3 regions of the Comamonas resistens genome follow, and region 2 is predicted to be linked to each of the others. Evidence: riboswitches for the same ligand, from Rfam matches in the RefSeq annotation. Region 2 holds a riboswitch; each other region holds the start of a gene.
The links. A riboswitch is a leader RNA that binds a small molecule or an ion and turns the genes downstream of it on or off. The one in region 2 is predicted to bind cobalamin.
Positions count from the first base shown of each region.

Region 1: it holds a riboswitch for cobalamin, as region 2 does, so the genes downstream of both, QMY55_RS09970 (TonB-dependent receptor domain-containing protein) here and QMY55_RS13555 (TonB-dependent receptor) in region 2, are expected to answer to the same signal.
Region 3: it holds a riboswitch for cobalamin, as region 2 does, so the genes downstream of both, QMY55_RS08180 (nitrite reductase) here and QMY55_RS13555 (TonB-dependent receptor) in region 2, are expected to answer to the same signal.

Region 1 covers NZ_CP125947.1:2,122,146-2,129,431, forward strand. The annotation lists gene QMY55_RS09950 (sensor domain-containing protein) at 1-2,358, shown strand, start outside; partial or broken gene QMY55_RS09955 (helix-turn-helix transcriptional regulator) at 2,433-3,064, shown strand; gene QMY55_RS09960 (cell division protein ZapA) at 3,516-3,890, opposite strand; gene QMY55_RS09965 (DUF904 domain-containing protein) at 3,931-4,140, opposite strand; cobalamin riboswitch at 4,395-4,633, shown strand; gene QMY55_RS09970 (TonB-dependent receptor domain-containing protein) at 4,707-6,626, shown strand; gene QMY55_RS09975 (cobyrinate a,c-diamide synthase) at 6,634-7,286, shown strand, end outside.
Region 2 covers NZ_CP125947.1:2,901,134-2,908,419, reverse strand. The annotation lists gene QMY55_RS13575 ((2Fe-2S) ferredoxin domain-containing protein) at 1-368, opposite strand, end outside; gene QMY55_RS13570 (ABC transporter ATP-binding protein) at 365-1,222, opposite strand; gene QMY55_RS13565 (FecCD family ABC transporter permease) at 1,219-2,319, opposite strand; gene QMY55_RS13560 (ABC transporter substrate-binding protein) at 2,316-3,218, opposite strand; gene QMY55_RS13555 (TonB-dependent receptor) at 3,431-5,542, opposite strand; cobalamin riboswitch at 5,693-5,937, opposite strand; gene QMY55_RS13550 (NADP-dependent isocitrate dehydrogenase) at 6,278-7,286, shown strand, end outside.
Region 3 covers NZ_CP125947.1:1,762,922-1,770,207, forward strand. The annotation lists gene cobJ (precorrin-3B C(17)-methyltransferase) at 1-523, opposite strand, end outside; gene cobI (precorrin-2 C(20)-methyltransferase) at 534-1,274, opposite strand; gene QMY55_RS08175 (precorrin-8X methylmutase) at 1,283-1,912, opposite strand; gene QMY55_RS08180 (nitrite reductase) at 1,896-3,167, opposite strand; cobalamin riboswitch at 3,370-3,608, opposite strand; gene QMY55_RS08185 (YbaN family protein) at 3,732-4,166, opposite strand; gene QMY55_RS08190 (enoyl-CoA hydratase/isomerase family protein) at 4,391-5,494, shown strand; gene QMY55_RS08195 (DUF72 domain-containing protein) at 5,629-6,714, opposite strand; gene QMY55_RS08200 (Tex family protein) at 6,894-7,286, shown strand, end outside.

The DNA.
Region 1 (7,286 bases), 780 kb from region 2:
GGATATGAGGCGCAGACAGCGCTTGGCCTGCATGTAGATGTGTTGTGCGACACCCTGGTGCAGAAGACTTTCTGGCAGGATGCCAGCAACTGGCGCTACGGCGCACGTTTTCTCTCGCAGATTCTGCGCTCCGATGGCTTGTCGTGCGCCGTTGAAATGTCGGTGCGCTGGCTCGATGCTTCGCCGGCGATGCTGTTGCTGTCCATGCTGGACCGAAGTCAGCAACTGGCGCATGAGGTTGAGCTGGAGACATTGCTGGCCGAAATGCGTGCCACGCTGGAGTCCACCGCCGACGGCATTCTGGTTTGCGATTTGAAGGGCGGCATACGCGCCTTCAATCACCGCTTTGCCCAGCTGTGGCAACTGCCTTCGGAGCTGCTGACGCAGCGGGACGATGCGGCCATTTTCGCGTTCCTTGAGTCGCAGACCATCAGCAGCGGCAGCGAGTTCACCTTGTTGCAGGAGGCGCCCGACCTGTCTGCGCCGGAAATCACCGAAGTCCTGCAGCTGCGTCAGGGCCGCGTGATCGAGCGCCGCTCCGTGCCTCAGCTCAGCCGTGGCGTGGCCATTGGGCGTATCTATTCCTTCAGGGACATCACCGCAGAATCACTGGCTGCCAGTGAGCAGCGTCTGGCTGCACGTGTTTTCGAATCCAGCCTCGATGGCATCTTCATTGCCGATGAGATGGGCCGGATTGTGCAGATCAACCCGGCGGGACGCCGACTGCTGCAGGAGGCCCATGTGCTGGGGCAGTCTGCCTGCGAGTTGTTCGAGCCCGACGATGGGGAGGCGATGGATTTGCTGGCCCTGGCGCAGGTGCGCTGGGAGACAGGGGGGTTCTGGGAAGGCGATCTCTGGCTGCGAGCCGATGGCGACCGGCCGCGTTGCGCGGTCTGGCTGTCCTGGGTCCCATTGCGGGATGGCTATGGCTGCGTGGTGCAGAGCATTGGCTTTATCCGCGACATGACGCAGCAGCGCAGTGCGCAGAAAAAGATCGAAGAGCTGGCCTTCCATGATGCACTGACAGGCCTGCCCAATCGCCTGAGCCTGACCCATTATGTACAAGCCTGCATCGTCCAGGCTCAGCGCACGAACGAGAGCTTCAGCATCCTGTTTCTCGATCTGGATCGATTCAAGATCATCAACGACTCGCTGGGTCATGATTTTGGCGACCGTGTCTTGCGTCTGGTGGCCGAGCGGCTTGGCGGCTTGCTACGTCCCAACGATATGTTGTGTCGCCTTGGTGGTGATGAGTTCGTGCTCTATCTGCATGGCTGCAGTGGCGAGGATGCGGCCAAGGTGGCCGAGCGCATCCTGGAGAGCATGCGCCAGCCCTTCATGCTGGACGGGCTGGGCTTTTCCGTTCAGTGCAGCATTGGTGCGGCCCAGTTCCCTGCCGATGGTATGACCCTGGACGAATTGATTCGGCAGGCCGATATCGCCATGTACCGGGTCAAGGAGCGCGGGCGGGGAAATTTCAGCTTCTATCAGCCCCAGATGAGCACCGGCTTGCTTTCGCGCATGAAGCTGGAGCACGCCATGCGCCAGGCATTGGACAAGGGGCATATGGCGGTTTACTTCCAGCCGCAGGTGCATATCCAGTCGCAGCGCATTGTGGCGGCAGAAGCCCTGCTGCGTTGGACGGACCCCGATCTGGGCGTGGTGTCGCCGGCCGTTTTCATCCCGCTGGCTGAGGAGTCCGGCTATGTGGTGGCATTGGACGCCTGGGTGCTGGAGCAGTCCCTCAAAGAGGCTGCGCATTGGCTGGCTCAGGGAACGCCCGTGAAGGTATCGGTCAATGTCTCTGCGCTCGAGTTTCGTCAGCCTGACTTTGTCGAGCGGCTGGTGCAGGTGCTGCATGCCAGTGGCTTGCCGCCGCAGTGGCTGGAGCTGGAGCTGACCGAAAGCATTTTGCTGCAGGACGTGCAGGAAATGTCCATGCGTGTGCACCAGATTGCAGAGCTGGGTGTGGGCCTTGTGATCGACGACTTTGGCACCGGCTACTCCAATCTTTCCTATCTGAAAAAGCTGCCGATCTCCAAGATCAAGATCGATCAGAGTTTTGTGCGCGGCTTGCCCCATGAGGCCGAGGACAAGGCCATTGTGGGAGCCATCATCAGCATGGGGCAGGCACTGGGGCTGGAGACGGTGGCCGAAGGCGTCGAGACGCAGCAGCAGTGCACCTCCATTGCGCAGATGCGGGGTGATTATTACCAGGGCTATCTATGCTCTCCCGCTGTGCCTGCACCACAGTTTCGTGAACGCTTGCTGCAGCAAAGCGCGCAGCCTGGTCACTGGTCGCTGCCTGCAGATGGCGTACCGATATCGCCGCTCATACAAGGCCACACCGTTGACTGACAGAGCTGCCATGCATCCATCGTCTGTTTTGACGATGTGGGTGCTGGCCTGTATTGCAACAATTTCAGCTTATGCATCTGGCGGTCAATCGCGATAGGCAGCTGATCTCGCTTTATGGTCGTGCCACGGCGCAGCTCATGGTGGGCGTGGTGATTCTGGATCAGAACGGCATGCTCATAGAGAGCAACTCCGCAGCCACCAATATTCTCAATAGTGCAGATGGCTTGCGGGTCAAGGCCGGTGCGCTGGAGACGGCCTACGCCAACCAACGACAACCGCAAACTGCAGCGTCTGATCCGCGATGCACCAGAGTATCCGCAGGACCTGCCTCGCAGCATGACGGAAGGTATGTCTGTGGGGCGTCAGTCGGGCCAGCTCAATTGGGGGGCAGAGCACCTCATCCGATGAGTGGACGGAGGGCAAACAACGTCCCTGCGTGGCCGTATTTGTGCGCGATACCACGGGGCGGCCTGACCCATCCGTCAAGCTGGCCCAGCAACTGTTTGAACTCACGCCCGCCGAGACATCATTGGCCATTCAGCTGGCCAATGGCCTGTCGTTCGACGAGGCGGCTCAGGCGCTCAGTATCCGCCTCAACACGGCGCGCGCGCATCTGCGTTCGATCTTCTCCAAGACGGGTGTGAGGCGCCAGACCGAACTGGTACGCCTGTTTCTCAATAGCGTGGCCTGGCTGGGCAGCCATTGAGAGCAGCAAGTGCCACTCATTACTCGCGCTCCGTCGCAAGCCGCTGTCTTTGACGCGAGCACTGCAGTGCGGTTCTGGCGGGTGGCGAAGGCGAAGTGTGATCGCGAATAAAAAAGCCCGCTGATGCGGGCTTGGGAAAGCGATCGAAGCTGCTGTGATGTGTCAGTCGGATGCGGTCAGCAGCTTTTCAAGGAATGTGGTGTCTGCAAATGCCACCGGCTCGTCATCCTGAACCGGGGGTTCAGGTGGGCGAGGGCAACCTATCGTTGGGTTCATCTGACGCGAGACGATCACGCTCAATAGGTGATGTACCAAGCCCGTGCTCAATGAGCATTGGTTCAAGGAAATATAAAAACCGGCAGATTTGCAGACGAGGCTATTTTAACGGGGATTGCCCAAGCTGTGACTTGCAAAACAGCTTTGTCTCAAGGTTTTCAGGCTTTGACAGTTTTCACAAAAGACGTGTGTCATTTTCCAGGGCCTGGTCCAGACGCAGCACGAGTTGTTCCGCCAGTTCCTGCTGGCGCTGCTGCTCTGCCAGCTCAGCCTCGCTGGCTTCGGCGGCTGGCTCGTGTTGCTGGGTCTGATCTTCGTCCTGCGCATGGCTTTGCTGAGGCAGCTGTGCATCGCGGTCCAGCACATCGAATGCCATGTTCAGCGCTGCCAGCACGGCCACGCGCTCGCGCGAGCGCACCTTGCCAGAGTCGCGCACACGAATCATGGCTTCATCGACGCGGCGGACGGCCTCCATCACGCGTTCTTCTTGACCATCGGGGCAGGTCAGCACATAGCTTTGCTGCATGATTTGCACATCGATCTGCTTCATGGGCATCTGTGACTGGGTCTGGAGTTGGAAGGTGACTGCGTCACTCTCCCTGGTTGGCGGGCAGGCGTTCGATCAGGGCATCCACGCGGGCGCGCGCAGCTTGCAGGCGCAGGCGCAGCAAATCACGCTCCTGGGTGAGGGCAATGACCTGGTCGGTGAGCAAGGCATTGGTGCGCTGGAGTTCCTCGTGGCGAACCAGCAGACGCTCCACGCGCTCGGCAATGAGATCAAGAGAAGGCTGGGGGGTCATAGACTCTGCCATTGTAGGTCTTGCCGTCCGTAGGTAGGGCATTAATTTGCACGCAAAACCTGACTGGATATATGTTGACCAGGCGCGGCGGCAAGGCGGCGGACGGAGGTTAGGCATATACATTGCAGATCAGCGCCTGATTTTCATAAAATCGTAGCGCGATATGCTTGCGGCGTCTGCATAAACAGTGGTTTTAAGGTAAAAAATCGTCACCTGACTCCTCTGGATGGAGGATGGCGCCAAGGTTTACTTCATTACAATGTCCGGCTGTTGGTGCTCGAGGCGGCTGTTCTGCTGCTTCAGTTCAACGGGAAGCAGGGAGGTGCGTCACATGGCTGGTGCACCGGGCCTGCGCTGCCCCCGCAACGGTCGGCGAATGGAATGCCTGTGCATTCCTCCTTTTCCCTGATAGTCACTGGCGCCTGGGCGTTGGGAAGGCTGGCAAGAGGACGATTCGCCTAGCCCGGATACCGGCCAACATTGGTGTGCCCGCCGTAGATGCGAGCATGTATTGCCCAGTGCCGGCGGGTAGGCTGGCTTGGGCGTCTTTGTGTGATTTGCTTCCCATGAGTTCGCAATATTTGCCTCTGTGCGCTTCTTCTGCACAGGCGGCTTCGGGTGCGTGTGCACGCACGGCCTTCGCAATCCGTCCCACAATTCTGGCCACTGTGCTTCTTGCTGGCGGTGTCCAGGCCCAGCAGCTAGCGTTGGCCGATACCGCTACTTTGCGGGAGACCGTCGTCACTGCAAACCGAGTGGAGCAGCCTTTGTCGGATCTGGTTGCCGACATGTCCATTGTCGACCGCGAAACGATAGAGGCTGCAGGAGCGGCTGGCGTTGCCGATGTGCTCTCCAGGTTGCCCGGCGTGCAGATGGTGCGCAACGGCGGACTGGGCTCCAACTCCAGCGTCTATCTGCGTGGAGCCGACAATCGTTTCACTGCGGTCTACATTGACGGAGTGCGCGTGGACTCCCAGTCCACTGGCGGAGCTTCCTGGCAGGATATCCCCCTGGAGGCCATTGACCGCATCGAAGTGTTGCGTGGCCCGGCTGCGGCCGTCTATGGCTCGGATGCGATTGGCGGCGTAGTGCAGATCTTCACCAAAAAGGGCGAAGGCAAGGCCAAGCCCTATGTAGGACTGGGCTGGGGAAGTCGCGGAACCGTGAAGGCGCAGGTTGGCGTCAGCGGCGGGCAGGCTGGCTGGGATTACAACCTGGGCGTGTCGCATGCCAGCAGCAATGGCTTTAACTCCAAGACCTCTGCCGATGCCAACCCCGATGCGGATGGCTATCGCAGCAATGCATTCAACGGCCGCATCGGCTATCAAATCAACCCCAATCAACGTGTTGAGGCCACGGCGCTGACCAGCTATATGAATGCTGGTTACGACGTCAGCGCAGCCGATGATCGCAGCATCTACAAGATGAGTGCCGTTGGCTTGAATTGGCTGGCCAAGTGGAGCGATGTCTACAGCACACGTCTGCAGTACACGCAGTCACGCGACTTCTATCAGACCAAGCCCAGCGTCTATGAAACCGATACGCGTTTGCACAGCTATCTGTTCCAGAACGAATGGAAGCTGGGTACGCAGACGGTGACCGCAGCGCTTGAGCGCCGTGAAGACAAGCTGGTCAACAACGGCCTCGATATCGGCAGTCGCAGCCGTTCCCAGAATGCACTGGCGCTGGGCTATGGCCTGCACGAAGGAAAGCACACGCTGCAACTCAATGCGCGTCATGACCGGGACAGCGAATTCGGCGGCCACACCACGGGCAGCGCGGCTTATGGCTATGAGTTCATGCCCAACTGGCGTGCCACGGCATCGGCGGGGACCGCATTTCGCGCGCCCACGCTGTATCAGCGCTTCAGCCAATATGGCGATGCCAGCCTGAAGCCTGAAAAAGGTCGCAATGTGGAGCTAGGTTTGAAGTGGGGCAAGGGCAGTGACAGCTTCTCGGCAACCGTCTACCGCAACAACCTCTCCAATCTCATCAACTATGTGGGCAAGACCGGTGCTTGCCCTGGCAATACTGGCCCCTACGGCGGTTGCTATGCCAACGTCGCCAATGCCCGCTACGAAGGCATCACCCTGGCAGCAACCACTCGCCTGGGCGTGGTGAATCTGCAGGGTTCGGTGGACTTCCAGAATCCTCGGGATACCGACAAGGACCTGCAACTGGCCCGCCGCTCCAAGCGCTATCTGAACCTCTCGGCCGACACCATGCTGGCGGGGTGGAAGCTGGGGGCGGAGATGCAGGCTGCCAGCAAGCGTTTCGATGATGCGGCGAACACAAGAGTCCTGGGGGGCTACACGTTATGGCATCTGACGGCGCAAAAGCAGCTGACACCTCAATGGAGTCTGATAGCGCGTATCAATAATCTGACCAACAAGAGCTATGCGCTGGCATATGACACCATGACCAAGGGGAACTATGCCACCGAAGGCCGTAGCGGCTATATCGGCGTGAAGTGGGAAGGTAATTGAGACCGTCATGACATCCGCTGATATGCATGGGCCTGTCGTTCGCTGTCCCGCTGTTCTGATCAGCGCCCCGGCTTCGGGCCAGGGCAAGACCACAATCACGGCGGCACTGGCGCGGCTGCATGCGCGCCAGGGGCGCAAGGTGTGTGTGTTCAAGTGCGGGCCGGATTTTCTGGACCCGTACTGGCATGAGCTGGCCAGCGGCAACCCCGTGCATTCGGTGGACCTGTGGATGACGGGTGAGGCCGATGTGCGCCAACGTCTGCATGAGGCAGCGCAGAGCGCCGACCTCATTCTGGTCGAGGGCGTCATGGGCCTGTTCGACGGCAATCTCAGTGCGGCCGATCTGGCTCAGCGCCTGGGCTTGCCGGTGCTGGCCGTCATCGATGCTTCGGCGATGGCCGGCACTTTCGGGGCGCTGGCCTATGGATTGCAGCATTACCAGCCCGGCTTGCGCTGGGCCGGCATGTTGGCCAATCGCGTGGCGACGCAGCACCATGCAGACCTGCTCCACAAAGGTCTGCGCGATCCCCAAATGTGGCTGGGTGCCATGCCCAGTGTGCAATTGGGCGAGGCTTCACCCAAGGCGCGCACGGCAGCGCTGCTGCCCGAGCGGCATCTGGGCCTGATTGCAGCCCATGAGCTAAGCGATGCGCTGCAGCG
Region 2 (7,286 bases):
CGAGGGGCGTGTTTGCCGGTTTGCCCTCCAGCCTGTTGCTTGGCGCGCCAGCGCATGATGAGCTTGTGCAGCCAGCGGCGCAGCGAAGGCTCGTCGGGCACCATGACGGGCAGGATCAATATCTGATCGGCATCGGCGCACAGGTCCAGCGCTTCGGGCAGGGCAGGCTGTGCTCGGTCCACAAAGGCGGGTTGCACACGCAGCACGGGCGTTTGTGCAGCGGCCAGCCGCGCCTCAAGCTGTGTTGCCAGGTCGCTCAGTTCCGTCAGGCCGCCCGCATAGGCCGCACCGCGGCTGAGCACCACGATGGCCAGGCAGGCGTTGGCTGCAGGTAAAGAGGGCGTGGGCTCAGTGCAGGTCTGGGTCATAGCAGCTCATCCGGCATGAATTCGATCACGGGCTTGCCCGTGCGTGCGCTGGTGTGCACCTGGGCGCGCACGCCGTAGACACGGGCAATGGTCTCGGGCGTCAGCACCTCGGTCGGAGTGCCTTGCGCCACCAGTGCACCGTGCTGCAATAGGTAGATGCGGTCGCAGTAATGCGCGGCCAGCGGCAGCTCGTGCAGAGCGGCCAAAGTGGTCAGGCTCAGGCCGCGAATCAGATTCATCAGCTCGAACTGGTGGCGCACGTCGAGGTGGTTGGTGGGCTCATCCAGCACCAGCAGCGGTGCCTGCTGGGCCAGTGCGCGGGCCATGAGCACGCGCTGCTTTTCACCGCCCGAGAGGGTGGAAAACATGCGCTCGGCCAGTGGCTGGGCCTGCACTCGCGCCAGCGACTGGGCGACGATGGCAAAGTCTTGCGCGCTGTCTTTGTCAAAGGCGCTTTGGTGCGGCGTGCGTCCCATCAGCACCACATCGCGCACGCGCAGATCGAACTCGTTGGCATTTTCCTGTGCCAGCACGGCCATGGCACGGGCGTTGTCGCGGGCACTGTGCCGCCAGACGTCGCGCTCCTGCATACAGACCGTGCCGCTGGCGGGTCTGAGGATGCGGTAGATCATGCGCAGCAGCGTGGACTTGCCACTGCCGTTGGGGCCCAGCAAACCCACGAATTCGCCACGGCTCACCTGCAGGCTGATGTCGCGCACGATATGCGCGGCGGCGGCCTTCCAGTGCAATGCCTGGGCCTGAAGAAGAGGGGAGACCGAAGGCTCGCTCACTGGGGTACCTTCGCGCTGATGCGCTGCGGTGCTATGAGCCTTCGGAACGGCCGGGCGGCTCATGCGTTCAGCCTTTCTCGCGCACTTTTGCGCATCAGCATCCAGATGAAAAACGGGCCACCCAATAGCGAGGTGATGACGCCCACGGGCACTTCTGCCGGGGCAAAGCTGATGCGGGAAAACACATCGACCCAGACCAGAAAGATGGCTCCTATCAGTGCCGCGACGGGCAGCACCCGGCGGTGCTCCGAACCCACCAGCATGCGGGTGATATGCGGCACGATCAGGCCCACAAAACCGATGGGGCCGGTCAGTGCCACCAGCACGCCGGTGACCAAAGAGACCAGCACAAACAGCCAGCGCCGCGTGTTGGTGGTGTCCACGCCCAGCGTTGCGGCGGTTTCTTCGCCAGACAGCAGGGCATTGAGCGAGCGGGCCTGGGCCAGCAGCAGGACGATGCCTGCCAGCAGCAGGGCCGCGGGCAGGCCCAGCTCGTCCCAGCGGGTGCCGGCCAGACTGCCCAGCGTCCAGCTCAGCACGGAGTTGGCCAGCTCGCGCTGATCGGCCGTGAGCACGATCAGGCTGGTGATGCCACCCAGACAGTAGGCAATGGCCACGCCGCCCAGAATCAGACGCGTTGCCATCAGCCGGCCATTGGCCAGCGCCAGAAAATAGACGGCGGTGCAGGCGGCCAAGGCACCGCCAAAAGCGCCCAGGGGCAGGGCCAGCTCGCCCGCAAAAGCCAGGGCGCCAAAGGCCAGTACACTGACGGCGCCTACCGATGCGCCCGAGGACACGCCCAGCAGATAAGGGTCGGCCAGGGGGTTGCGCACCATGGCCTGCATGGCGACGCCGACCAGTGCCAACCCGGAGCCCGCCAGGGCCGCCAGCAGCACGCGGGGCAGGCGCACGCGCCAGACGATCTGGTGCTGGGCAATGCTCCATTGACCGGGCTGCCAATCCAGCCCCAGATGCAGGCCCAGCTCATGCGCGGTGATCTGCCAGGCTTGCAGCGGCGCAATGCGTACCGGCCCCAGGGTGATGGCCAGCGTCAGCGAGATCAGCAAAGCGGCGCCCAAGGCCAGTATCCATAGCGCCAGCTGCTGGCGCTGCCGTGCAAAAAATGCCGAAGGGGCGGCGATCCCGGGCAGGACATTCATGGCAGCGCCACTTTCTCGGGATGCAGCGCATGGGCCAGACGCTGCACGGCGGCGACATTGCGCGGGCCGGGCGTGGCCTCGGCAAATTCCAGGCGCAGCAGCTTTTTCTCTCGTATGGCCTTGACCTGGGCCAGCTCGGGCTTGCTCAGCAAAAACTGGGTTTTACCGCTGGGTGTGGGCCTGTCGTCATCGACGATCACAATCCAGTCCGGGTCGCGTGCAATCACGTCTTCCCAGTTGCCGCGCATCCAGCTGCTGTCCAGATCATCAAAAATATTGCGCCCGCCAGCGGCCTCTATCATGGCCTGCGGCATGGCGAAGCGGCCCGTGGTCACGGGGATGTCGGTGCCGCTGTCGAAGACAAACACCTTGGGCCTGTAGTCAACGTCTTTGAGCGCATCCTGAATCTGCTGCAGCTGCTGGCGCTGGGTCTGCACCAGCTTTTCTGCCCTGGCTTCGATATCGAAGATGCGGCCCAGGTTGAGCAGGTCGTTGAAGGTGTCTTCCAGCGATACCTTTTCGCGCTGAACCTGGCGTATGCAGGATTCTGTGAGCACATAGCTGGCAATGCCCATCTCCTTGAGACTGGCGGGCGTGATCTGCCCGGGGCGAAAGCCATAGGCCCAGCCGCTGAAGACAAAGTCGGGCTGAACATTGAGCAGCGTCTCCAGGTTCATGCCCTGGTTGGACAGGTCGGGCACATGGGCCAGCAGCGGTCGCATTTCTGCGGGCAGACGCTTGATGTCGCGCAGGCCTCCGTAGCCCGCCCAGCGGTCCTGCAGGCCCAGGGCCAGAAACATCTCGGTGATGTTGATGCCATGGGTGACGGCGCGCTGCGGTACCTTGTCATAGACCACGCTCTGGCCGCAGACCTCCACCGTGATGGGCGCTCTGGCCATGCCGCCTGCAGATGGGCTTGCTGTCGGGCTTTGATGGTCGGTGCAGGCCTGCAGTGCCAGACATGCCAGCACTGCAACCGTGGAGTGCTTCAGATAGGAGAGCGTTCTACGCTTGCAGCAACAGTTTTTCATTGTTAAACAAGGGTCAATGCAAGGAACAACATGCGGTAGCAGCTCCTGATATCAAATCGCTATGGTTGCGACAGCCGCGGTCAGAACGTGAACTCTGCAGTCAGATCCACGCGGCGACCTTCGCCTGGGTAGGCTTGAGTGCCGGAGATCGCTGAATAGGTGTAAAGCTTGTCGCTCAGATTGCGCAGCGACAGGCGATAAGTCGCACGCGGCTGAGGCTTCCAGCTCAGCGCTGCGTCCCAGACGGTGTAGCCACCAGAACTGGCGGTATTGGCATCATCTGCAAAGCGTTGACTGACGGTGCGAGCGCCTAGCGATGCCTGCCAGCGTCCGATGGCGCTTGCGGCGGTGTAGTGAGCCCAGAGGTTGGCGGTCTGGCGCGGCACGTTCGACGGGCGTTTGCCGCTGAGATCGACACCGCTCTTGACGAGTTCATCGTATTGGGCACTGACCAAGGCGTAGTTGCCCTCCAGACGCCAGTTGGGGGAAAGGCGAAGAACGCCGCTCAGCTCCAGACCCTGAGAGTGCTGCCTGCCACCTTGATACTGCAGCTTGGTGATGAGGTCGGTGGTGACAATGTCATCTTTCTCAATGCGGTAGGCAGCGACCGTCCACTCGCCCTGACCCTGGGCAAACTGCTGTTTCAGCCCCACTTCCACCTGGCGGGCGGTGGTCAGCTTGAAGTCTTTGTTGGCGAGATTCAGCGTCAGCACATTGGTGACGGGGTCATGGCCTTGCGAGATCTGGCCGTAGAGGCTGGTTTGCGCGTTGAGCCTGTGCGTCAGGCCCAGACGCCATGCCGTGCCGCCCAGGTTTTTGCCGAAAGAATTAGGCCCTGTCAGATCCTTGCGGTCAAAGTCCGTCATGTCGCGGCGAATGCCGGCCAGCAGCAGCCAGCGATCGCCGAGCGACCATGCGTCTTCGGCGTAGAAGTCGTGGGTAGTGGCCGCCGTGGTGAAGCTGGGCAGCAAGGGCGATGAATTAGGCCAGTAGGTGAGCGAAGGGCTGTTCACGCCGATGAGGTCGCTGCCGGCATAGTCGTTGCGGGCAAAGTTGAATTTGGCCCTGTTGACCTCCCATCCCAAAACCAGCTTGTGAGCGCCTGCGTTGACGGCGGTTTCCAGGCGGTTGCCGGTCTGCTCCAGGTCATGTGAGAGCTCCAGGTAATCGCCCAGCCTCAGCTGCTGCGTTGCTGGCAGATATTGGTACGCCTCAATATTGCGCCAGTAGCGGTCGGCCTTGAAGCGATAGAGCTCGTTGCTCACGCTGACCCAGTCATTGATCTGGTACTGGGCGCGGGCACGGACACGCTTGTCCTTGATGCGGATATCGCTGTCGGCGGTGTTGAAGTTGCGCCCCAGAAGCTCGGGCACGATGGCGCCGTTCACGGTGGGCGTGCCGAAGTAGTGTGCAGGTTTTTCGTCACTGACATCGGCCAGCAGCTCCATGCGCAGGGCCGCCGTGGGCTGCCAGCGCAGCGTGCTCATCAGCTTGCCGCCGCTGGCGCGCGCCATGTCATGTTCACCCCGGGTGTAGTGGCCGTAGGCATCGAGGCGGTAGCTCAGCGTGTCGCTCAGGGCGCCGCCTGCGCCCAGACCCAGCTTGGCGCTGCCGTGCGATCCGGTACCGAGCAGAACTTCACGCACGCTCTCACGCGTGGGCTGTTTGCGCACGATATTGGCGGTCGCGCCCACGGTGCCCGTGCCGTAGACGATGGAGGCAGGGCCGCGCAGCACTTCCACGCGCTCGTAGCCCCAGCTGTTGGCAGGGTAGGGGGTGGTGCTGGACGCCACGCCCAGGCGTACGCCGTCTTCGGCAATGCCGACCGAGTTGGTGCCGGTGAAGCCGCGCGAACCAAAGGACAGGCTGCTGTAGCTGGTGGGGGACAAAGGTGTCATGCCCACGGTACGCCCGATGATGTCGGCCATGCGGCTGTCACCGCGCTCCTGCCAGGTCTGCTCGCTCACATGCTCCAGGCTGGCTGGCAGGTCACGGGTGGCAATGCCGGTACGGCTGCCCGAGGTGCTGGGCAGAGACAGACCGAGGCCACCTTCGGCGGTATCGGTGACCTGTACTGTGGGCAGCTGCGCCGGGGGAAGGCCGGTTCGTTCTTCGGCGCGGGTTTCTGCGGCAATAGCCAGTGCTGCAGGTGCCAGGCCGATCATCACGGCAGGCAGGACAAGATATTTCATGGTTCAGCGAGAGCTGACCGGCCTGCTTGCTTGTGACGATTTCATGCTGGGGCGCACCGCGCTGCAAAGCGCCTGCGATCAGCTTGTTGCCATCACGCTGCACCCCGCAGGCGGTCGTTGCACATGCTGGCCCTTGGGCCAAGGCCCGCGCGGCGCAGCGCTCAACAGGCCGGTATCCGGGCTGGCAGATTGCGCGAGGCATGCTGTTTCGCCTTCCCGGTGCTGCCGCGCACCTCGTCGATGAGGCCACGTAGAACACCAGTGACTGGCCCGCGCGTCAGACGCGAGCCTTGAAACAGTTTGATCTGCTTACCGTTGCGGGGGCAGCCAGGGCTTTGCACCCTGTTCCCGTTTAACCCGAATGGAATTCGGGCACCTGTTGCTTTCGAAACGCAAGTCTTGCCAGAAGACGCAAAGACCTGCTTTTCGAATTGCGAAATTATATTGCAGTGCGCAAGCGTGAAGCTGCTTGCAAATCAAGTGCGGTATTTTTTACATGTTGGAAAATGAAGGATATTGGCCGATTTCCCAATGAAAACCGGGTGGCAAAGTGAATGTAAAACCCTAGGTCTTGTACAAGACTTAAAAAATTTGCACCGGTTGCGCTTAGAATTTTGTATCGTGGGAACGCATTGCAAAAAAATAGCAATGCTTCCTGCTGTGTCAGGCCCCATTGCGCAAGCTCGGGATGAAGGCCCAAGGCACGCCCCACCTTTTCATTACCTGAGACAAGAGATGAGTACGCAGCAACCCACCATCATCTACACCTTGACGGACGAGGCACCTCGTCTGGCCACCAGTGCCTTCCTGCCCGTGATCCGCGCATTTGCGGCTCCTGCCGGCATCAATGTGGAAACCAGCGACATCTCGTTGGCCGGCCGCATTCTGGGCGAGTTCCCCGACTTCCTGACCGAAGAGCAGCGCGCTCCCAACAACCTGGCCGAGCTGGGCAAGCTGACGCTGACTCCCGAAGCCAACATCATCAAGCTGCCCAATATCTCGGCATCCGTGGGCCAGCTGACTGCTGCCATCAAGGAGCTGCAGTTCAAGGGCTACAAGATTCCCAACTTCCCCGAGAACCCCACGACAGACGAAGAAAAGGACATCAAGGCGCGCTACAGCAAGTGCCTGGGCTCTGCCGTGAACCCCGTGCTGCGCGAAGGCAACTCCGACCGCCGCGCCCCTGCCGCCGTCAAGAACTACGCCAAGAAGCACCCTCACTCCATGGGTGAGTGGAAGCAGTGGTCGCAGACCCATGTGTCGCACATGAGCGAGGGCGACTTCTACCACGGCGAAAAGTCCATGACCCTGGACAAGGCCCGTGACGTGAAGATGGTGCTGGAAACCAAGTCCGGCAAGACCATCGTGCTCAAGGAAAAGGTCAAGCTGCTGGACGGTGAAGTCATCGACTCCATGTTCATGAGCAAGAAAGCCCTGTGCGCCTTCTATGAAAAGGAGATCGAAGACTGCAAAGAGTCCGGCATCCTGTTCTCGCTGCACGTCAAGGCCACGATGATGAAGGTGTCTCACCCCATCGTGTTCGGCCACTGCGTGAAGATTTTCTACAAGGAAGCTTTCGAGAAGCACGGCAAGCTGTTCGATCAGCTGGGCGTGAACGTGAACAACGGCATGGCCAATCTGTACGAAAAGATTGAAACCCTGCCCGCATCGCAGCGCGAAGAGATCATCCGTGACCTGCACAAGTGCCAGGAAGATCGTCCGCGTCTGGCCATGGTCGATTCCG
Region 3 (7,286 bases), 1.1 Mb from region 2:
AGGGGTTGTAGAAGGCCATGGCGAAATCGGCCTGTGCGGCCAGACGAATACGACGCTCTATCACGGCGGCGGGCTTGAGGTTGTCCGACAGATTGATGGTGCAGAAATCATGGCCCAGCGGTGCGCCCAGACGGGCTGCTGCGGCCAGCATGGCCGTGATGCCTGGTTGTACCTCGATCTGCAGGGCACTCCAGCGCTGGCGCTCGTCGGGGCTTGCGTGTTCCAGAACTTCGAACACGGCACTGGCCATGGCAAACACACCGGGGTCGCCGGACGAGAGCATCAGCACTTTCCTGCCTTCGGCTGCGACGTTCAAGGCGGCTCTTGCGCGGTCAAGCTCCTCGCGGTTGTCGCTGGCATGCAGGCGCAGATGGGCCAGGCCCGACAGGCGTTCAACGTAGGGGAAATAGCCAAAGGCATCCGTGGCCTCGGCAATGGATTTTTTGACCTGCTCCGTCAGCAAGTCCGCATGGCCCGGGCCAAGGCCAACCACGCAAAGCTGGCCTGTGATTGCATTTGGCATGGGATGCTGCTCACATGTCATTGGCAGGGCGGCGACCTTGGCCGTGCACGATCACGATGGCGAAATACGGGCAGCGTTCGGGCGCGTTGCACAGCGGCATGACTTGCTGGTCGCTCATCGTGCCGTTGATGACCAGCCAGGCCTGGTCCAGCTTGCCTTGTTCGGTCAGCAGCGTGCGAATGCGATTCAGGTGACGGCCCACCTTCATGATGACCAGCGCGTCGGAGCGCGCCATATGTTCGCGCAGCGGTGCATCGGCCAAGGTTGCGGGCAGCACGCTCATGACATCGTCGCCCCAGGTCATGGGGATGCCTGTGGCGTGCCAGCAGCCCACCATGCCTGGAATGCCGGCCAATACCTCGACCTGGGCAATGCCCGCTTGCTGCAGGCGCACGTAAAGATGCATGAAAGAGCCGTAAAAAAACGGATCTCCCTCGCAGAGCACAACCACTTCCTGGTCCTGCGCCAGCTCTGTCAGCCGGGACTGCCAGTCCAGATAGAAGTCCGAGAGCTGGGCGATATAACGAGGATCGTCATGCGGGATCTCCGTGGTCAACGGATACTCCATCGGGTATTCGGTGACCTGTGCATGCAGCATGCCGTTGACCAATTGTCTGGCCTTGCCCGGATGGCCACGCTTGCGAAAGTAAGCCACGTGGCGCGCATTGCGCAGCAGTCGATCGGCTTTCACGCTCATCATCTCTGGGTCGCCAGGGCCAAGGCCCACGCATACGATTTTTCCGCGATTCATCACTGACCTCACTCTATGGGCGTGGCCAGCGCATTGACGGCCGCCACGGTGATGGCCGATCCACCCAGGCGGCCCTCGACAATGGCAAAGGGAATCTGCGCCCACTCGCGCAAGGCAGCCTTGGATTCCGCTGCACCCACAAAGCCCACAGGGCAGCCGATGATGGCGGCGGGGCGGGGGCAGTCAGGATCTGCCAGCATGTTCAGCAAATGAAACAGGGCAGTGGGGGCATTGCCGATGGCGACCACTGCGCCTTCCAGCCGGCCGCGCCACAGCTCCAGGGCTGCAGCGCTGCGCGTATTGCCCATGGTCAGGGCCAGCTCGGGAGTGCGTGCATCCTGCAGCGTGCAGATGATGGGGTTGTTGGCCGGTAGCCGCTTGCGGGTGATGCCTTCGCTGACCATGCGGGCATCGCAGAGGATGGGGGCACCCGCTTGCAGCGCCGCCTCTGCAGTTACCGCAAAGTCCGGTGAAAAATGAATGTGAGAGGCCAGCTCCACCATGCCTGCGGCATGGATCATCCGGCAGGCCACGCGCTCTTCCAGTGCGCTGAAGCGCGCCAGATCGGCTTCGCGGCGGATGATGCTGAAAGACTGACGGTAAATCTCTTCACCGTGCTTTTCATATTGATAGCTCATGGATCAGTTTTTGTATTCCTGCGGGCTCTGATGGCAGGGCCTCACAGGGGATTTGAATGGTGGGGCTAGCGAGCCGGCCGGGCGGGCCGGCGTTCAGCAGCAACTGACCCGTATTGCCAGTGCTGGCAAAGACGACGGCGGTGGCGTCGCCGGGCAGCGCACAGAGCTTGGGGCAGCCGCTGATGTGCATCTCCGTGCCTTCCCGCGTATGCGGCGCAAGCTGCAGTGCCAGGGTCTGGGCAGGAATCAGTGCCTGTGTGCATCCGGGGCTGCCGGTACAGGCCGAGACGCGGTTGCGGGCATCTGCTGCATCGGTCATCCAGTGGGCAGTGCTCAGTGGCGCCGCTTCGAGTTCGCTGCCTGGCAGCAGCAGGGAGCGCCAGGGCGTAACCCTGATTTCCGTCTTGGCAGGCAGGCAGCCTGCCAGTTGCTGCATTGCCGGTGCGTCGATACGGCCAAGGGGGGCGCCTATGACCCAGTCATGTCCGTGCAGGCCGGGCTTGACGGGGCGCGCGAATGCTTCGGCGCCGGGCGCTGCTGCATATTGTGGAGCGGTTTTGAGCACCGACAGCTCAGGCTGCTGAGTCTTGAGCAACTGATGCAGCCGTGTGGGCGCTGCACCTGCGGCCGACATGCGCTGGCGTGCGAACCAGATGGCGACTTGCAGGGCAGCATCTATCGCTTCCGCGGCAGAGGTATAGCCATATCGCTTGCTGGAATCGCCCAAAGAGAGGGCATAGCCGAGCCCTGCCTGGTCCGGCTGAACCCATAGACGCAGATCTGCCGAGATGCCCCTCAGGCTTTGTGCCGGGTCATCGACCAGCAGGCCAAACTTGCTGGGAAGCGCCGTCATACCTTGCTGTTGCAACGCGCGTGGGCTCAGGTGCTGTGCCACGGCCGCAGAAAGCAGGTCTGCCAATTCGTGGGTCCGATCCCGGACTTGGTAGAAAGGGCTGCAGTGGACGGCAGGGGCCAGGTCGGCATCGACATTGGCAGGTACCAGACCTGCATCGATCAGCCCTGAACGCAGTGCCGTCAGTTGCGCGTCTTCCACTCCGCGCAACTGGACATTGCCCAGGCGGGTCAGCTCCAGCTGTGGGTGGGCATGCGAGAGTGCGAGGCCGGAAAGAATACGCCACTGCGCGGCACTGATGGAGGCGCAATGCGGGCGTATGCGCACAATCCAGCCATCCTGGGCCTGCATGGGCCGCCAGGCGGTTGGGCACCATCCCTGCACCTTGACGGAGTCAGCCATGGCAAGCCGCCGCCGCTATCGCGCAGATGTCGTCGCAAGCGGCGGGCCGCAGTCGCGCCAGCCAGAGAATTCCTCGCACCATGCCAGATCCACAGTCGGTCAGGCCGATACCCGGGCCGGACGATTGATATGTGCAGAGGAAGGAGGTGAGGAGATTGGCGGCGCAGCTGCACCAGCCCATCAAGCCACATGCAATCCCGCTGCGCCTTGTTCACATCAGGCCGGTCTCCGGACTTACAAAGCTCAACTCGGAAGTTGAATTCAGAGACGTCTTCCCGCTTTCGCAGTGACTGTCATTGCACGCAATGACCTGTGTCTGAATATCTTTGATTACCGTTGCGGGTGCAGTGCAGGAATATCGGGCTGGGCCGATCACCTGCTTCTCGTTTCATTTCCTGCCGCGCAAAGCGGCCAGGAAACACCTGTGATCAGCGTGAATCTTAAGCGATAACTTTTCGCGCTGAGTCTTCAGGCCCTTTGAAATTTGCATTGGCTCGGCGGATTGCTCGTTCTGGGGAGGATGTCGGCAGAGAGGATGCGCAGCTTATGGCCCCAGTTTGGGCTTCAGGTTTGGGGTTCGGGCCGCAGCCATAGCCAGATCAGTACGCAGCCCATGATGCTGAGCGTTACGGCCGTCAGCCAGGGCTTGTGAGAGACATAAAGAATCAGTGTGCCGCTCAATAGCATGCTGGCCGTCGCCGTCCATTTCACGCGGCGGCTGACATGTCCGCCCGCATCCCAGTTGCGCAGCAGAGGGCCGAAAATGTGGTGGGCGTAGAGCCAGCGATGCAGCCGGGGTGAACTGCGTACAGCCGCCCAGGCCGCCATGAGGATGAAGACCGTGGTCGGCATGCCGGGCACGACAGCGCCTATCAGCCCCAGCAGCACGCAGATCAGTGCAAAAGCCATCAGCAGATAGCGCACAGGAGCCGAAAGCGGTTTGGGCTCCAGGCTTCCGGTTTGGGCTGATGTGTCGGGCTGGGGCGGGAGATCGGTCATGAAAAGCAGCTGAAAAGCGGCAATGTGGGAGGCAGGGTGGTCTGGGCAAGGTCGCTTCCAGAACGCTTCCCATATTAGCCAGCTCAGGCGCTGGTATGGTTTTTCCCGTTCCCGACAATGGCTGCATTTGTCACGTCCTTGTCCCAGCTGGCGTGGTCGGGCCTCGCATAATCAGTCGTCAGCCCCAGGCCTCTACATGGCCCAAGATTCAAGGAGTAACAACAATGACGACCACCCCGAGCACGGACTCGCCCGAAGTGATTGCCGAAGTGCGCGGCAAGCTGGGCATGATTACGCTCAACCGCCCGCGGGCGCTCAATGCGCTGTCTCTGGGCATGGTGCGGGAACTGCTGGCAACGCTGCTGGCCTGGCAAAAGGACCCGGCAGTGCTGGCCGTGGCCATTCGCGGCAGCAACAAGGATGGCGTGTTTGGCGCATTCTGTGCGGGGGGCGACATCCGCTTTCTGCATGCGGCCGGCAGCAGCGGCAATCCGCAGCTCGAAGACTTCTTCACCGAGGAATATGCGCTCAACCATCTGATTCACACGCTGGGCAAGCCCTATATCGCTTTCATGGACGGCATCGTCATGGGCGGCGGCATGGGCATCAGCCAGGGCGGCTCGCTGCGCCTTGTGACCGAACGTACCAAGATGGCCATGCCCGAGACGGCCATCGGTCTGTTCCCCGATGTGGGCGGCGGCTATTTCCTCTCGCGCTGCCCCGGTGCGGTGGGCGAGTGGCTGGCGCTGACGGGTGACACCATTGGCGCGGGTGATGCCCTGGCCTTTGGCCTGGCCGATGGCTGTATTCCCCTGGATCAGCAGGCTGAGCTGTGGGAGACGCTGGCGACAACGGACTTTGCCAATGTCGATGCGCTGAACGCCGTGGTGCGCTCGCGCTTTGTGAGCGTGGAGCCCAAGAGTGCAGAGCACCTTGCCGAAATCAATGCCTGCTTTGCGCAGCCCACGGTGGCCGCCATCGAGCAGGCACTGCAGCAGGGCAGCGACTGGGCCCGCGCCGAAGCAGCCACGTTGCGCAAGCGCTCGCCGCTGATGCTGCATGTGGTGTTGGAGCAGATTCGCCGTGCGCGCCGGATGACGCTGGCCCAGGACCTGCGCATGGAGCGCGATATGGTGCGCCACTGCTTCTATCTGCGTCCCGGTCAGAGCGAGACGGTGGAAGGCATTCGCGCCCTGGCCGTGGACAAGGATCACCATCCGCGCTGGAGTCCCGCCAGCATTGAAGATGTCGGCGATGCGCAGTGGCTGGCGTTTTTCGACAGTCCCTGGCCCGCGCATTCCCATCCGCTGGCGCAGCTCAAGGACTGACACTAGGCAGCGGTTGGCACGGCCATTGACAAAGCCTGGCGGGCCCAACTGCCGGGCTTTGTTTTTGATAGCTGTCAGCGCTTGATGGGAAAGCGCTGAAGCCGGTTTTGATGCGGACTGTGAAAGACAGGCTTCTAACGGGCAGCAGGCAGATCGGCAATGGCCTGGGCCAGCAGGGCGATGGAGCGCGGCGCACAGCCTTCGGCATCATTGCTGATGGTCACAAAAGCGGGCTGCCCGGCGCCGGTGATTCCCTTGACGGTGCGGGCCAGCCACTGGCGGGTGTGCTGGTCTTCGCTGCGGATTTCGCAAAAGGGCTCGTGCTTTTTTTGCGCATCGGCATAGCCATAGGCGCCAAAGCTGCGGTTCAGGTTCCAGCGGCAGACCAGCGGACCGGGCCATAGCGCACGCAGTATGGGCAGTTGCTCTTCGATGGGCGGCATCTTGCCGTGCAGGCCCAGGCAGAAGGTCGCGCCATGAGCCTTGAGCGTATCGACCAGGGCGGGGCCCAGCAGTTCCGGATCGCGCAACTCCACCGCCACAACCACCTGCGGATGCTCGGCCAGCGCCTGCCGCACGGCGGCCAGCATCAGGCCCAGCTTGCCGAAAACCAGACCGGGACGGCTCAGCAGCCCCCAGGGCAGGGGGCTGAGCTGGAATACCAGTACCGCCAGCCTGGAGCCCAGACCTTCGAGTGTGGGCTGGACAAAATGCTCGACAGCCAGGCGCGGGTCCAGAAAAGCCGGATTGTCTTCGCGTGGCTTGCCTTCCTCGGTGCGCACCTGGGCATCGGTCACGCCGGCAGGGCATTTGACGACGAAGCGAAAGTCCTCATCCACCTGGGCTGCAAACGCCGCGTACTGGCTGGTGGTCAGCGGCCGCCAGAAGGTGCGATCCACACAGATGGTGCGCAGCAGCGGGTGCTGGTGATAGGCGCTCAGGCCTTTCCTGGCCAGTACGTCCTTGGAGTAGGCTCCGTCCCAGACCAAGCCCTCCCAGCCGGGATAGGACCAGGTCGAGGCACCCATATGCAGATTGGCAGGCAGCTGGGAAGCCAACTGCGCATATTGCATGGCCTGTGGGGCCAGGGCGATATCGCCGCGCCGGGGCTTGCGTGTCTGGAGTTCGGGCTCCGCGACTGGCTCAGGCAAGGTCTGTCCCGGGCTCGCCTTGAGCGGCGGCTCATCGGCAAAGAAGTCGTCCTGGAACAGATCTGGCATGGTGCCAAGGATTTTAATGAAATTGGCAGTTGGCGCTTATATGGCAAGCGCTGATAGCTATGAAATCCATAGTTTTTAAGCTTTGCTTGCACTTTGCCTGCCCATTCCGCCCGGTGTGGCGGCATGCGTATGGCAAACTCATTAGCTTTCTATATGGCACGCCGTGGGGCGAGTATCGAATGCAAAAAATCATTGGTCAGATTGCTCAGGAACTGGATGTCAAGCCGCAGCAGGTCAGTGCGGCGGTGGAGCTGCTGGACGGCGGTGCCACGGTTCCGTTTGTGGCCCGCTACCGCAAGGAAGCCACGGGCGGGCTCGACGACACGCAGCTGCGCACGCTTCATGAACGCCTGACCTACCTGCGCGAGCTGGAAGACCGCCGCGTGACCGTGCTCAAGGCCATTGACGAGCAGGGCAAGCTGACCGATGCGCTGCGCCTGGCGATTGCCAGTGCGCCGACCAAGCAGGAGCTGGAAGACATCTACCTGCCGTTCAAGCAAAAGCGCCGCACCAAGGGCCAGATCGCCAAGGAGTTCGGCATCGAACCCCTGGCCGACAGGCTGTTCGCCGAC